One region of the Kushneria phosphatilytica genome, then DNA from elsewhere that is predicted to be linked to it. Evidence: riboswitches for the same ligand, from Rfam matches in the RefSeq annotation. Region 1 holds a riboswitch; the other holds the start of a gene.
The links. A riboswitch is a leader RNA that binds a small molecule or an ion and turns the genes downstream of it on or off. The one in region 1 is predicted to bind cobalamin.
Positions count from the first base shown of each region.

Region 1 (7,556 bases):
ACGTGAAAGTCGACACGTTCATGCTCTCGGAAAAAGCGGTATTCGCCGGTTTCGCGACGGCCCTTGATGAACTGGATGACAGCACAGCGCATGCCATGTCCCAGGGCCCGGGTCATGGTGCCGAACCCGGAGCTGCTCTTGCCCTTGCCGTTGCCCTTCATCAGGATCAGTACGCCGCGCTCCTCGCTGGCGGCAGCGATGCGTTCATCGACGACCTGTTTTTTGCGCGTCATGCGTCGCTCGTGGCGTTCGGCATCACTTTGCTGCTGACTCATGGACGAGACTCCGGAGCTTGGGTAATGGAGGCGCCAGCTGGCAGCGTCGTCGCGTTGATGTATTCCGCCCCAAGGGTTGTGGCGATCCGAAGACAGCGTCCCAGAGGTGTTCGTTCGCGTTCGGTATCCACTACGCTGAGCTGTCCCGGCCAGACAAGTGGTTCGAGAGTATCGCTCGAACGGCCGTCCGTGATCAGCCAGCTCTGGAGTCGGCGACCGGGCGAGTGTCGGACCACTTGTGCGAGCCGTTGTTGCGCCGTCATCAGGGCTTCACACAAGGGCGTGCCACCACCGAAGTGCAGTCGTGATAGTAAGCGTTGCAGATGATGCGGTGCCCGCTGCGGCCCGCACAGCCAGTGGCAACCATGGCCGCCGAATGTCAGTATCATGATTTCATGACGGGCCTGATAAGCGCGTTCAAGTAATGTTTTCAGTACCGTGAGTATCGGCGTGCCGCCATGAGCGTCGAGCCCGGAAGCAGACGTGTCGACCATCAGACACTCAAGCGTGCTCGAGGAGGTGCGTGGTGGATGGTAATGGAGACTCTGTGACGGCGAACGGTGGTGACGAGCAGCACTCATTAATGTGCGTGGCCAATGAATACGCGCTTTGGTGGAAGCCGCACCCGGCGAATCGATGCCATGTCGCGCCATCACGGAACCGGCGTGCGTTCTACTACGATCCGCTGGGCGTTGTCTGGATACGCGATATCTTTCCTGCCGTCGAAGTTCGCAAGGCAGACGTATTTCAATCCTGGCAGCGTAAGGGGCTGTGACGGGGGCGTCGAGTTTCCCGTGATCTCCGGCAGTGGTCGTATCCTTGCTCTGTGCCTGCTCGCGGGCCTGATGTTCTCCTGGCCTTCCTTCATCGAGAGTTTCGCTGTCCCTGCCTTGAGGTTTGCCCAGATCGGGACGCTCGACTGGTGGCCGCTGACGCTGCGTCTCACTCGTTGAGTTCGATGACGAGCCCTCCTCGGGCGGACCGGAAGTCGATGGCGCGGGCGCATGTGTTTGACGATGATCGAGCACCAGTGCCTGAACGGCGTCGATATCCGATTGTTCGACTATGCTGCGCTGTTGCCAGGCGGCATGAGCCAGCGCTGCGCGCTGCCAGCAGAGATCGGCACGTACGCCCTCGACACCCGCCTGCATGCAGCGTTCTGCAATCACTCGGGCCAGTGACCGAGGCAGTTGCACTTCCGGTAATTGGTGACGCGCCTTGGCAAGTCGGGCGCGCAGGGCCCGCTGTTGTGTCTGCCATTCGGCATAAAAGGCGCTGGGGTTGCGATCATGGGCAAGACGTCGCTCGACGATGGTCATGCGTTGTTCGGTGTCGGGGGTATCATCCTGGGCAACAAAAAGCCCGAAGCGATCAGTCAGCTGAGGGCGTAGTTCACCTTCTTCGGGATTCATGGTGCCAATCAGCAGAAAGTCCGCTGGGTGCTCATGACTGATACCGTCGCGTTCGATTCGATTGATACCGCTGGCAGCGACATCCAGCAGCTGATCGACCAGCGTATCAGGGAGCAGGTTGACTTCATCAATATAGAGCACGCCGCGGTGAGCACGATGTAGCAGTCCGGGGCGAAAGGCGAGTTTGCCATCGCCCAGCGCCTGCTCAAGATCCAGCGTGCCGATCAGTTGCTCTTCACTGGCACCCAGCGGCAGGGTGACCAGTCGAGCGTCATCTTCCGGAAGTAATGCAGCCAGTCCGCGAGCCAGTGTCGACTTGGCGGTACCTCGTGGCCCACTGATCAGCACGCCACCCAGGCGTACATCCAGTGTTGCGAGGATGAGAGCCAGCTTGAGCCGGTCGTGACCCACGACGGCGGTAAATGGAAACATGAATAATGCCCTGCGTATCGACCCGTACGTTGCCGAATCGGTCAGGAAGTCGCCTGATGCGTTCTTCGGGACCATTCGGAGAAGGCGGCTCGCTGTGTGAATCGGCGAAATCGCCTGGCATGCAGTCAGGGCCGGTCTCCGGGCTGACGAGCGATGGCCAGAGACCATGTTGAAACAAGTCTTCCCGAACTCGTAAGTTCAGTGACTGCATCGAAACCGATGCCCTGTTTCCGACTCGATCACCGTTGCGGGGACAGCAGTGAAATTGCATCACTTTCCCGATTATCCCCATACAAGCGCGTTACGGGGCACCCTGACGGATCAGGCCATCGTAGAATCGAACCCTGGGGGAGTCAAACGGCGTCAACAAGCCCGAATAATACGTTTCATGGCATGATATTGTCCGGCTGCCTGCCCCCCGGGCATGATGATTTTCCGCTCAAGAGGATGCCCTGCGATTCATGACCGATACCTTCGTACTGCCACATTTTTCGATCGCCCGACTTGCCGGTGACCGGGACGATGACATCCGGGCCCGGATCGACTCGCGTACCAAACCGCCCGGTGCTCTGGGGCAACTGGAATCACTGGCTCTGCAACTGGCGCGTTTATACGGTAGCGAAAGCCCGCAGCTACAACAGCCAACGATGCTGGTTTTCGCCGGTGACCATGGTGTGACAAATGAAGGTGTGTCGATAGCCAGTAGCGCCGTAACAGGCCAGATGGTACGCAATTTTCTTGATGGCGGGGCTTCCATCAATGCTTTCTGTGGGCAGTCGGATATGGCATTGCGCATCGTGGACTGCGGCATACTCGAACCGCTGCCGGCGCATCCAATGCTGCTCGATCATCGTCTCGGTGCTGGCACTGAACCGATCCATCTCACGGCAGCGATGTCTGAAGCGACGGTGGCCAGGGGGTTTGCCAACGCCCGGCAACTGATCGGCGAGCTTTGCAAGGCAGGTGTTAATCTGATTGGTCTGGGTGAGATGGGGATTGGCAATACCACCTCTGCCTCTGCGCTGATGGCAGCGTTGACCGGGTTATCATCTGATGAGTGCATTGGCCGCGGCAGCGGGATCGATGATAAGGCCTTCCTGCGCAAGCAGGAGATTGTGACTCAGGCTCTGAAGCGACATGTTGAGACTTTTGGTAACCCTGTGCGCATGCTGGCTGCACTGGGTGGTTTTGAAATCGTTGGCATGACCGGGGCCGTACTGGCCGCCGCCGAACGAAGAATGGGCGTACTGGTGGATGGCTTTATTACCACGGTGGCGGCGCTGGCGGCCTGCCATATCGAACCGGCAGCCCGGGATTATCTGATCTTTGCACATTGTTCGGGAGAAAAAGGGCATGCCGCGCTACTGAATCATTTGAGTGCCGAGCCGCTGCTATCGCTGAACCTGCGCATGGGGGAGGGTTCCGGCGCGGCGCTGGCGTTACCTTTGCTACGTTCGGCTTTGGCGTTTTATAACGAAATGGCCAGCTTCGAACAGGCTGGTGTGGTGGTGTGATGTCAACATGCCAATATCATGGCTGGCGTCGACAGGGCTGGTTGCTGATGACAGCACTGGCCTTCATGACTCGTCTGCCAGTGCCGGCGGCGACACCGCTCGACCGGGAGAGTCTGAGTGCCTGTCAGCGATGGTTCCCTTTGATTGGTGTGCTGATCGGCCTGATAGCCGCAGTGGGTTACACTCTGGCGCTACAGCTCTGGAGTCAGCCTGTTGCGGTAGTGATCGCCATGGTTCTGATGGTGCTGGTGACCGGCGCTCTTCATGAGGATGGCCTGGCGGATACACTGGATGGTCTTGGCGGTGGCTGGAGCGTTGAGCAACGCTTGACGATCATGAAAGACAGTCGGGTTGGCAGCTATGGTGTAGTGGGCCTGGGGTTGATATTGCTGATGCGGTTTGGGTTACTCAGTAGTACGAATTATACCGTTATCTTGTTAATTATCAGTCAATGTTTAAGTCGAGCATTAGCTACCAGCCTGATGGGAAGCATGTCGTATCGTCGACAGGATCCACAGGATAACAGCCGCATCGAGTCCCTGACCGGGGGGCAATCCAATACCGACCGCTGGATCATTCTATTAACGGTATTACTCATGACCGGATTTTGCCTGCCGCCCGGGCTGGCAATAGCAACATTGCTCGCTCTGGGAGTACTTGGCTGGCTAATGCGATTCTGGCTGATGAAACGGCTGGGGGGCTATACCGGTGACACTCTGGGCGCTGCCCAACAGTTTGGTGAATTGCTGGTATTGGCAATATCGACGGCCTGGTTGGGCCATGGCTGAGATTATTTCATGCTGGAACTGATTCTGGGGGGCGCTCGCAGTGGCAAGAGCGCCTTTGCCGAAAAACTCGCGATGGATCACGCGGGGCCGGTGACCTATATAGCTACCGCTCAGCCACTTGATGCAGAAATGCAGGCACGCATTGAAAGCCATCGTGCACAGCGCCCGACTCACTGGCAACTGCAGGAGACCCCGCTGGGATTGGCTAGAACCCTGGCGTGCATTGATCAACCGGATCAGCTGATGCTGGTGGACTGTCTGACACTCTGGGTGACCAATGCATTATTGGCCGAGGAAACAGGCAGCACCTGGGCGAGCGAGTATAATGAGTTACTGGCACTGCTGGACTCACCCATCGCAGGGCGTGTTTTGTTGGTCAGTAACGAAGTCGGACAGGGAATTACTCCGATCGAGGCTCTATCCCGACGCTTCATTGATGAAACCGGTCGCCTGCATCAGGCCCTGGCTACTCGGGCTGACAGGGTCTGGTGGGTGGTAGCCGGTTTACCTCAGTGTCTCAAGGGAGAAACTGACGCATGACGGCTCATGGCTCTGAGACCTCTGATGAGTATCGCTCCCTGATCATTGATTGTATGCGCCACGGTGAATGCGAGGGACCGCAAGGGTTGCGCGGACAGATGGATGTCGAGCTGACTTGTGCAGGCAGGAGCGCCATGCGAGCCAGTGCGGTGCATTTGCCTCGACCGGAAAGGTTGGTGTGCTCTCCTTTGAAGCGCTGCCATACCGTCGCAACCGAACTGGCAGAACAGTGGGCAATTGAGTGCTGTATCGATTCCGATCTGATGGAGATTCATTTTGGTGATTGGGAGGGCAGGGCGCTCGGGGAATTGGCCAGAATGGAGCCTGAGGCGTTGACGGCCTTCTGGCAGGACCCGGCCAGGGCTACACCTCCGGGTGGCGAGCCCCTGGCGACTTTCAACAGCAGGGTTGAACGCGCCTGGCAACGCTGTCTGACTGCACCGGAAAGTTATCAGTTGATCATTACCCATGGCGGTGTCATCAAGACCTGGCTTGCGCAGGCGCTGAAAATGGACATGCAACACGCCATGTACCTGCATCGACTCGAGATCGCCCATGCCAGTGTGGTGCGCTTGCGTGTTGATCTTGTACCTGATGAGGCACCATTGGTGCAGCTGCTTTTTCTGGGGGTGCCGCAGGCCCCCATGAAGCTACCTGACATCGTCTAAATAGAAATTTATACCGTTATCTAGTTCATTATAAATGATAATTCAAATCACAATCGCTTTAATCTTGGATAGATTATTAGGAGAGCCTGAAAAATGGCATCCCCTGATCGGACTGGGCAAATTTATTGGTTACATTGAAAATTGCCTTTATCCAACAGATACAAACTCGCATACAGCTCTTTTCAGAGGAGCAGTGGCCTGGCTGGCTGTCCTTGTTCCCGGCATGATACTGGCTGGTGTTCTGGTAATGCTGTTGCCTTCTGAGAGTGAATGGCTAACAGTTCTGATTCAGGCAATAGTGCTTTATTTGACATTGGGCTGGCAAAGCCTCCTGCTCCATGCTCGTCGAGTGATCACCCCACTGCATGCCCGGGATCGATCCAGCGCCAGAAAACAGCTGGCGATGATGGTGAGTCGGGACACAACCGCTCTGGATGATAGTGGTGTTGCATTGGCAGCGACGGAATCCGTTCTGGAAAACGGTTGTGATGCCATCTTCGCTGCGATTTTCTGGTTTGCCGTTGCAGGAATCCCGGGTGTCGTAGGATATCGTATCGTCAACACTCTGGATGCCATGTGGGGCTATCGCAGCGAACGTTATAATGAATTTGGCCGCACCGCAGCTCGTGCTGATGACATCATGAACTATATACCTGCCCGTTTATGCGCCCTGAGTTATGCGCTTTGCGCTCTGAAACCGACGCGCATCAAGCAGGCACTGCATTGCTGGCGTAAGCAGGGTAGTCAATGGAAAAGCCCCAATGCCGGGCCGGTAATGGCAGCAGGTGCCGGAGCACTTGATGTGCAGTTGGGTGGGCCGGGTCGCTACCATGGGAAATGGCAGCAACGTCCGGTCCTGGGCACTGGTGATTCACCAAATGTGCAGACACTGGAACTGGCCTGTCAACTTGTCAATCGCGCAGTCATCGTGTGGTGCACGGTGCTGTTATGTCTGGAGCTTATAAGCTGACTTATGCCGGAGGCTTCCCGCATTACGTTGCTAACGTTCGATGAAGAACCACCAGCTCATGGTGGTGTTGCACCTGACAAAGCCGAACAGCACCATGACTGGCTTGATCTCTCAACCGGTATCAACCCCTGGCACTATCCCTGGGTAGTTGATGATCTCGAGACCCTGAGCACTCTCCCGAATGAAGCAAAGGCCCTGGAGACAGCTGCCCATCATTATTATCTGGGCAAACATCAGGGTAACGAGAGCCTCACCTTCAATTTAATGATGGTTCCTGGTTCGCAGTGGGCCATTGAACAACTTCCGGACTGTTTTCCAACAGGGCGGGTGGCAGTGCCCGTCATCGGTTATCGCGAGCATGCCTGGTGCTGGCATCGTCGCGGACATACATGCCTTGGATACCCGGCTGATAAGCTGGAGTCGGTTCTTGAAACATTATTACAGGACAGCGCGCTTCGAGCGGTCGTTGTTATCAATCCCAATAACCCGACCGGACATCGCTATTCTCCCGAGTGCCTGCAGAATTTTGCTGTAAGGCTGGCATCCACAGGGGTAGTACTGATCGTCGATGAGGCATTCATCGACACTGAGCCAGAGTTTTCACTGATTCATCAGCTCCCGGACAATGCCATTGTACTGCGCTCATTCGGCAAATTTTTCGGTTTGCCCGGATTGCGTCTTGGTGCAGTACTGGGACGTAATGAAGTACTGGCGCCATTAAAGGTCAGACAAGGGCCATGGGCAATCGGATCACTGGCACAACGACTCGGCAACCACGCTCTGAGCGATACTGTCTGGCAGGGGAATATGCGCCAACGGCTCATAAGCTGGAGCAAGGCCTATCAATCTCTACTGCTTCAGGCCGTCAAGCCGGGGGAAGTATTGGCGACTGCACGAACGGCGTTATTCGTTACACTGACAATGACACGTAGATCGGCACTTCAGTATCAGGAAACC
Region 1 is NZ_CP043420.1:1,722,554-1,730,109, forward strand. Features, by position in the region: gene cobO (cob(I)yrinic acid a,c-diamide adenosyltransferase) at 1-275, opposite strand, end outside; gene FY550_RS07840 (AAA family ATPase) at 272-2,119, opposite strand; cobalamin riboswitch at 2,232-2,450, opposite strand; gene cobT (nicotinate-nucleotide--dimethylbenzimidazole phosphoribosyltransferase) at 2,581-3,633, shown strand; gene cobS (adenosylcobinamide-GDP ribazoletransferase) at 3,633-4,421, shown strand; gene cobU (bifunctional adenosylcobinamide kinase/adenosylcobinamide-phosphate guanylyltransferase) at 4,431-4,961, shown strand; gene FY550_RS07860 (histidine phosphatase family protein) at 5,015-5,629, shown strand; gene cbiB (adenosylcobinamide-phosphate synthase CbiB) at 5,664-6,599, shown strand; gene FY550_RS07870 (aminotransferase class I/II-fold pyridoxal phosphate-dependent enzyme) at 6,603-7,556, shown strand, end outside.

Region 2 (7,556 bases), 1.0 Mb from region 1:
CTTCAATGCTGCCAACGATGCAGTACCACGGCTTGCAACTACCCTGGCTGCCATCATTCGAAGCGATTTCCATCGCCGCCTTCGCTCCGGTGTATCAACTACTGACCTGGCTATGCGATATATGCCCCTGTCTGGCCCCCGCCTTCCCGTTCGACTTCGGGGTCGACCAAACGAAGCACAGCATGCGCAGCTCATCAGGGAAGCGAACAGCTGGTGGGCCGAATTTTCCGGGGTCCTGGCTCCGCTCTCCCACCTGAAAGGACTGGAGGATATTGCGCGTCTGCTGGCGCGGCCGGGAGAACCCCTGCACTGCCTTGAGCTGACTGGTCGAATCGAGACCACGCCCGGCGCTGCCATACTGGATGAGCGCAGTCGTTGTGAAATCGGATGCCGCCGGCTTGCGCTTCAGACAGCGCTGGCCGAAGCGGAGGGCATGAACGACCTGGGCCGTGCCCATGCGCTACGCAGCGAACTGGATCAACTGAGCGAAGAGCTCTCAAAGGCGCTGGGGCTCGATGGTCGCAAGCGGCGACTGGGAGATGCTGCAGAGCGGGCGCGTTCCACCGTGACATGGAGGATTCGTCATGCCATTCGCCGAACAACGACGGTGCATCCGGCGCTTGGCAGACATCTGGCGAATTCGGTACGCACTGGACTGTTCTGTAGCTATCTGCCGGAACGGGAAATCCAGTGGCGGATCCGGGACCTCCCATAAGCGGGTTGCCACCTGACAGCTGATCGGCGAATGCCACCCGAACATCCCACCTTCGGCAGGCACCACCACAGTGCTCGCCTTTATCGCTCGGGGAAATTTCGGCTGTAGCACTGGATTGTCACTACAATGTGACTATACTTGTCCACTCGGTAAGTCAGTAAGCAGGCGGTGATACTCATGACGGACTTTCTCTGGCGAATGGCCCCCTCCCTGCTGCTGCTGGCGCTCTCGATGCTCGCCCTGCTGGGTATGAGAATCGGGGATCGACGCAGACAGCAGCAACGCGACAAGTAACTGCCTCATCTGCCGGTGCGGTATCCGGCAGGGAAAAGGTACCAGGGGCCTTCGGGCCCCTTTTTCATGTCACACCAGCTTTTCCAGCCGCTCGTTCATGATACTGATTTCCGTTTCCAGCTCGAGCAGTTCGCGATTGCGTTCTGCCAGCAGGTCACTGTGCTCCCGAGTATCATCCTGCCCTGCCAACTCGGAAATCTCGCTACGGATACGCATGGCATCCCGATTCACGGTAGCAATGGCCTGTTCCAGTGCCTGCCGGCGCTGAATAACAATTTCGCTGGCAATTTCACGGAACACCGGGTCCTCATCACCATGGCGATGGAAAGAAGCCATCAGTTGCCAGGCAATATCCAGATAATGCGCGTCATAATCGCTCAGATCTCGAGCTCGCCATTGATAGGCATGACTGTTGTAGAGAGCGAGGGTCAGATCGCGTAGCGATTCCACGGCGGGGTCGTGTTCGTTAAGCAGGAACGTCCTGTGCTGCTCGAAGGGATTCATCGCTGTGTTCCATGTTGGCGGGGGGCCAATTAAACATATTTTCACGCCGCGTTACATCACTGGATAGCCTGCCAGCGTCCATTTTGTTCAAAACCCACTCATGAAGTGATGTCCAGTCACGCTCGCAGAAGTATTGGCGCGGGGGATTACTGATGGTCCGGAAGCACGAGGTCACAATAATCCTGCCCACTGAGCTCTCGAAAGTCTGTTGAGCCATCCAATTCGGATGTGTACTTTCAAAATGATCGATCAGGGTTCCATGCCCCATCTGGGGCTGGATGAAAAGGGAACATGGTGAGGTGTTTCGACGAACGACCAAGACCATGACTGCCCCCGCAACTGTAAGCGAGTAGTGCGCTTCAGCATGCCACTGGCACCGTGCCGGGAAGGCGAAGCCATAACAACCGCGAGTCAGGAGACCTGCCCTGATCGGCCGCGCCACTTCGGCGAATCGTCAACCTGTCCTGCACGGTGGGTGCAGTGAGGATAATCCCATGCATATTGAACCGGGCGTTGTTACAGGCGCCAAAATCCTGCTCAGTTATGGTACGGCTGTCGGGGCGCTGGGTCTGACCAGCAGAATGGCTCTGGAGACGCTGCGCCATGATGGGGGTGCAGTCGCCTTGCTGGGGCGCAGTGTCATTACCACCCTGCTGGTCTTCTGCTTCTTCCAGATATTGCCCCATCAGCCCGTAGGGGTGTCCGAAGTGCACCTTATTCTGGGCTCGACACTGTTTCTGATGTTCGGTGCCGGTCCTGCGGCCATTGGGCTGGCACTCGGCCTGCTGCTTCAGGGACTGCTTTTTGCACCGTTTGATCTGCCCCAGTACGGCATGAACGTTACTACCCTGCTGGTTCCGCTCTGGGGGCTCAGATTACTGGCCGCGCGTCTCATTCCTGCGCATACCCGCTATGTGGATGTCACCTATCGTCAGGCGCTGGCACTCTCGAGCGCCTACCAGGGGGGCATTGTAGCCTGGGTTACCTTCTGGGCACTTTATGGCGAGGGCTTCACCGCCGAGACGCTGGTTGGCGTAGGTACCTTCGGGATGGCCTACATGTCGGTCATTCTGCTTGAGCCATTGATCGATCTGGGTGTGCTGGCCGGTGCCAAAAGTCTTTCACATGTCACACACCATCCACTGTTCACTCGTCGGCTGCGTCAGGCGGCGCTCTGAATCGCGTACCCCATACGCTGATCCCTGGGGGCGGCTCGCCAGGGCCGCCCTTGTTCATTCGGCCAGGCCTCCGGGGGATCGGTTACATTTCGACCCATGGGGCGTTGACCCGTTGATGGAAACTGCCACTCTGGAGCTGACAGGAGAGATGCCACACCCCGGACAGGAGGAAGCAATGAGCGAACTGGCCCATCAGCAGTGCATCGCCTGTCGCCGCGATGCGCCCCGAGTGAGTGTGGAAGAGATCAATGAACTCAAACCGGCCATTCCCGAATGGCAACTGGTGGAGAGACATGGTATCCAGCAGCTGGAGCGGCTTTATACCTTCAGTGATTTTCGTCAGGCACTCGAATTCACCTGCCGGGTTGGCGAGCTGGCCGAGCAGGCCGGACATCATCCGGCGCTGCTGACCGAATGGGGCCGAGTTACGGTCACGTGGTGGACTCACAAGATTCACGGTCTACACCGCAACGATTTCATCATGGCGGCGCGAACCGACGAACTGATCGAGCGGTAAGTACCTGTTGTGTCACATATCGACCACGCCTCAGGGCGTGGCCGTCCCGGGCGCCTCGCTGGCATCGCTGCGCTGCGGCTGGACCGGTTGAAGAATCGGCTCACGAGGCGCATGCAGCGGTGAACCATTACAATCGAGTGCTCTCAGGGCACCGCTTTCGAGCAGCTGGAAGGAGAGACAGGGCGCTCCGGAGGTATCCGGGTCCAGCCGAAAGATCGTGGCCTTCGGATCCGTCAGACTCCCCTTTTCAATTGTCCAGTCGCCGGTACGACTGGTCTTCGGCCCATCCTGTTGGCCGTTGAGGCTCTGCTGATCGATCACATAGCCGGCAGGCAGCCCCGTAACGCCAGAGCGCATCAGAATCAGCCGGGTTTCCAGGCCCTGACAATCCACACAGGGGAGCACACCCTGCCAGGCATCCGACATCGTCAGCGACACCGGCGCCTCCTTGACCTGCTGATCGGGGGAGTGTGTCGTGCCGGCACATCCTCCGAGCCCTAGTGCAATACACAACCCACCAAGGGCAATCGCGCGCCTGGATGACTTCATGATGCTCTCCTTGCAATGATGATATGAATGGCGAATCGTCAATTCGTGTAAAGGCGCAACCAGTGCGCAGCATCCGCCAGCATTTCCCGACCCCGATCAAGCACGCCATCCATGCAGATGCAGGCGTGAATGGTGCCGGGGTAGCACTTCTGCGTCACCATGACGCCGTGCCGGGCCAGGCGCCATCCATACACCTCTCCTTCATCGCGCAGCAGATCGTGTTCGGCAGTAGCCAGAAAGGCCGGTGGCAGACCCGCAGGATCGGCCGTATAGAAGGGAGAGAGACGCACATCGTACAAGTCATGTCCTGCGGCATAGGCCTCCATATACCAGCGCATACCGGCCAGCGTCAGACCGTAACCTTCGGCATGCTGCCTTCGGGAGGGCGAATCCGGCGCGACATCACCCCGGGTACAGGGATAGATCAGCAACTGACCGGCCAGGGCCAGCTCGGCGCGATCCCGCATCTGCTGCGTCATGACTGCAGCCAGACTGCCGCCGGCACTGTCGCCACCCACGATAATTCGTTCAGGATCGATATCGAAACCGTCGGCATCGTGATACAGCGCTGTCAGCACACTCATGCAATCCTCCAGCGCCGCCGGGAAGGGGTGCTCCGGCGCACGTCGATAATCGACTGCCACCACCTGCACGCGCCCGGCATCCGCCAGATGGCGACAGACCACATCATGGGTATCAAGATCACCGGTCACGAAGCCGCCACCGTGACAATAGATCAGTAGCGGCGATGGTGTGTCGATATCCTCTGGTCTGTACCATCGCACTCCGACCCCGGCGATCGTACGATCCTCAACCCGGGCCATCTCTCGGCCCGTGCCAGCAAAGACCCTGGTCCGCTCATGCTGCAGTGCACGCAGTTGTTCAACGGATGGCTGCAGTGGCAGATGCGCTCCCATTCGAGCCATGTGCTCCAGTACCCGACGTGCCTGAATATCCAGCGACATGCCCTTTTCCTGGTTGCATATCCGACAGTTACCGACCGTTCGTGATTCGGCCGCCCTGCCCCCAGGATAGACGAGCCGACAGGGAAAGACACCCGCCAGTCTGATACGGCGAAACCATCATGGCTGGTGCTGATCTACTAAACTGCCCACTTTGATCCCGAACGGCAGTGTCATCATGCAATGGTATCCCCTGAAGCTCTCTACTCCTCTGGCGCGCCAATGTTTTGGCGGCGAGCGGCTGCGCACCCGACTGGGCAAGGCGATTGATACTCAAAAGCGAGTGGCCGAAGCCTGGGAGGTCAGTGATGTCGAAGGCGCCAGCGCCCGGATTGAAAATGGTGAACTGGCGGGGCTGTCGCTCCACGATGTGTTCGAACAGCATAAAGAGGCATTGATGGGTCCACACTGGCAGGGACCGCCTCACTTCCCGCTGCTCTACAAGTTCATTGACGGTACCGGCATGTTACCGGTGCATGTACATGCCGATGACGACACCGCGCGCCGTCAGGGCATCTGGCATCATGGCAAGACCGAAGCCTGGCATATCCTCTGGTGTGAACCTGGCGCCACCCTGCTGCTGGGTGTGAAAGCCGGCGTGACTCATGAACGGTTGCGGGAAGCGCTGTTGGCACAGGACTACGATACCGTCATGCACCGCTACTCGCTTCGTCCTGGTGATACCTTTTATGTCCCGGCCGGCACCCTGCACTCCTTCGGCCCGGGCGTGGTGCTGGGAGAAATCCAGCAGACAGCCGACATCCTCGAGCAGGCGATGCCATGGGAGATGGCCGATGGAGCCCCTCTTTCGCAGGAACAGTGGGAGGCCAATATCGAGGCCACACTCGGTCAGCTCAATCTCGACCAGCAGAGTCAACCGCACCCGGGGCTGGTCATTCATGACGGTGAGCATATCGAGCGCCGGTTCTGCTGCGCCGGTCCATGGTTCGCCATGGAGCGTATCGTATTCACCCGGGGTTATCGCCGTTCATTCGATCGGGCAGTGCTGCTCAGCAACCCGGATGCGCCGATCACCGTGCGCTGGGCCAACGGAGAGACGCAATTGCCACGCGCCGAAAGCCTGCTGCTCCCGGCAGCCCTCGGGGAGATCGAACTGGTCGGCAAGGGCGATGTCCTGATGCATTATGAACCCGACCTGGAACACGACGTTGTCGCGCCACTCATGGCTGCCGGTTACAGCCAGCATGAGATCGAACAGTTGGGTGATATCGGGGTCCGCTGATACCGGCAAAGCGACTGATGTCTCTGGGGCCATGCGCTACCGTCGAGTCAGCCTGCCAATAGCGTAAAGCGCTCGGCAGGGCACTCGGCGAGCGCATTCAGTGCCGGCCGGGCAAAGAAATACCCCTGTTGGCGCGTGACGCCATGATCACGCAACCAGCGCGCCTCCTCGACCACTTCAATGCCCTCGGCGATCAGGCCGATACCCAGTTCACCGGCCAGTGCAATGGTGTTGCGCACCAGCGCCTGGCGCCGCGAATCACGATGGATGCCACGAATCAGCTGAAGATCGAGTTTGAGGGTGTCCGGCGTCAATTCGACCAGCAGATCGAGATTGGCATGACCGCTGCCAAAATCATCCAGCGACGTATGAAAGCCCATCTCCCGATAGGCCTCGACGATATGGCGGAGATGACCGCGATCACGAATACGTTCCGTCTCGGTGATCTCGAAGTTGAGCCGATCAACATGCCAGTTCAGTCGGTTGGCGGTGTCCAGAGTATTCCGGATACAGGCCGTCGGCTCATAAACCGCATTGGGCAGGAAGTTGATCGACAGGTTGACCGACATTCCAAGATCGCTGGCAAGCTCGATGGCACGTACCCGGCAGGCCTGATCGAAGCGGTAGAGCAGTCGATCATCCACCCGGGACAGAATGCTCAATGCCGACTCCCCACGGGGGCCACGCACCAGTGCCTCGTGCGTGACAATACGTTTTTCCTGCACATCCACGATGGGTTGAAAAGCCATGGTAAAGGCAAAGGGTAATTCGGTATCACATCGCTTACAGTGACCGGCGACCCGGGCACAATTGGCCATTGCGTCCACTCCAGTACAGATCCCTTGATCCGGTATGGACCAATATACCGGCACAGCGCCGGCGTCTATCTTCGAATTAACGGCTAACTGCCCTCAAACGTTAGGTCAAACAGCCCTGCCCTCACCGTTCGTGCGTCTTCCATGACAAGGAGAAAAGTCATGTCCCTGCGCTGCGCCATTCTCGATGACTATCAGCGAACTGCCCGCTCCCGGGCCAACTGGCAGGCGCTCGAAGATCGCATCGATATCACGGTTTTCAGCGATCATCTGGCACAGGACAGCGCCGTCATCGCGCGACTGAGGCCCTTCGACATTCTGGTTATCATGCGTGAGCGGACCCCCCTCACTGCCGAGCGGCTGGCAGGACTGCCGAATCTACGGCTGATCGTGACTTCAGGGATGCGCAATGCCGGGATCGATCTCGTGGCCGCTCGCCAACTCGGCATCACGGTCTGTGGCACCGGGGGCGACAGTCGCCCGCCGACCGAGCTGAGCTGGGCCCTGATCCTCGGCCTGGCACGCCATCTGACCACCGAACACACCGCCATGCGCACCAACGGGCCCTGGCAACAAACGGTCGGCATGACCCTCGCCGGACGTACCCTCGGACTGGTAGGGCTGGGCAATATCGGCGCTCGCATGGCGCGCATCGCACAGGCCTTCGAGATGCCTGTCATGGCCTGGAGCGAACATCTCACCCGGGAGCGCTGCCATGAATTCAATGTCACGCTCGCTTCATCGCTGAGTGAACTGCTCGAACGCAGCGATATCGTCTC
Region 2 is NZ_CP043420.1:2,748,091-2,755,646, forward strand. Features, by position in the region: gene FY550_RS12650 (hypothetical protein) at 1-715, shown strand, start outside; gene FY550_RS12655 (hypothetical protein) at 1,079-1,513, opposite strand; cobalamin riboswitch at 1,749-1,955, shown strand; gene FY550_RS12660 (energy-coupling factor ABC transporter permease) at 2,008-2,691, shown strand; gene FY550_RS12665 (4a-hydroxytetrahydrobiopterin dehydratase) at 2,867-3,208, shown strand; gene FY550_RS12670 (copper resistance protein NlpE N-terminal domain-containing protein) at 3,239-3,757, opposite strand; gene FY550_RS12675 (alpha/beta hydrolase) at 3,796-4,722, opposite strand; gene FY550_RS12680 (type I phosphomannose isomerase catalytic subunit) at 4,898-5,962, shown strand; gene FY550_RS12685 (EAL domain-containing protein) at 6,010-6,780, opposite strand; gene FY550_RS12690 (D-2-hydroxyacid dehydrogenase family protein) at 6,940-7,556, shown strand, end outside.
Region 2: another riboswitch for cobalamin. It lies ahead of FY550_RS12660 (energy-coupling factor ABC transporter permease); the one in region 1 lies ahead of FY550_RS07840 (AAA family ATPase).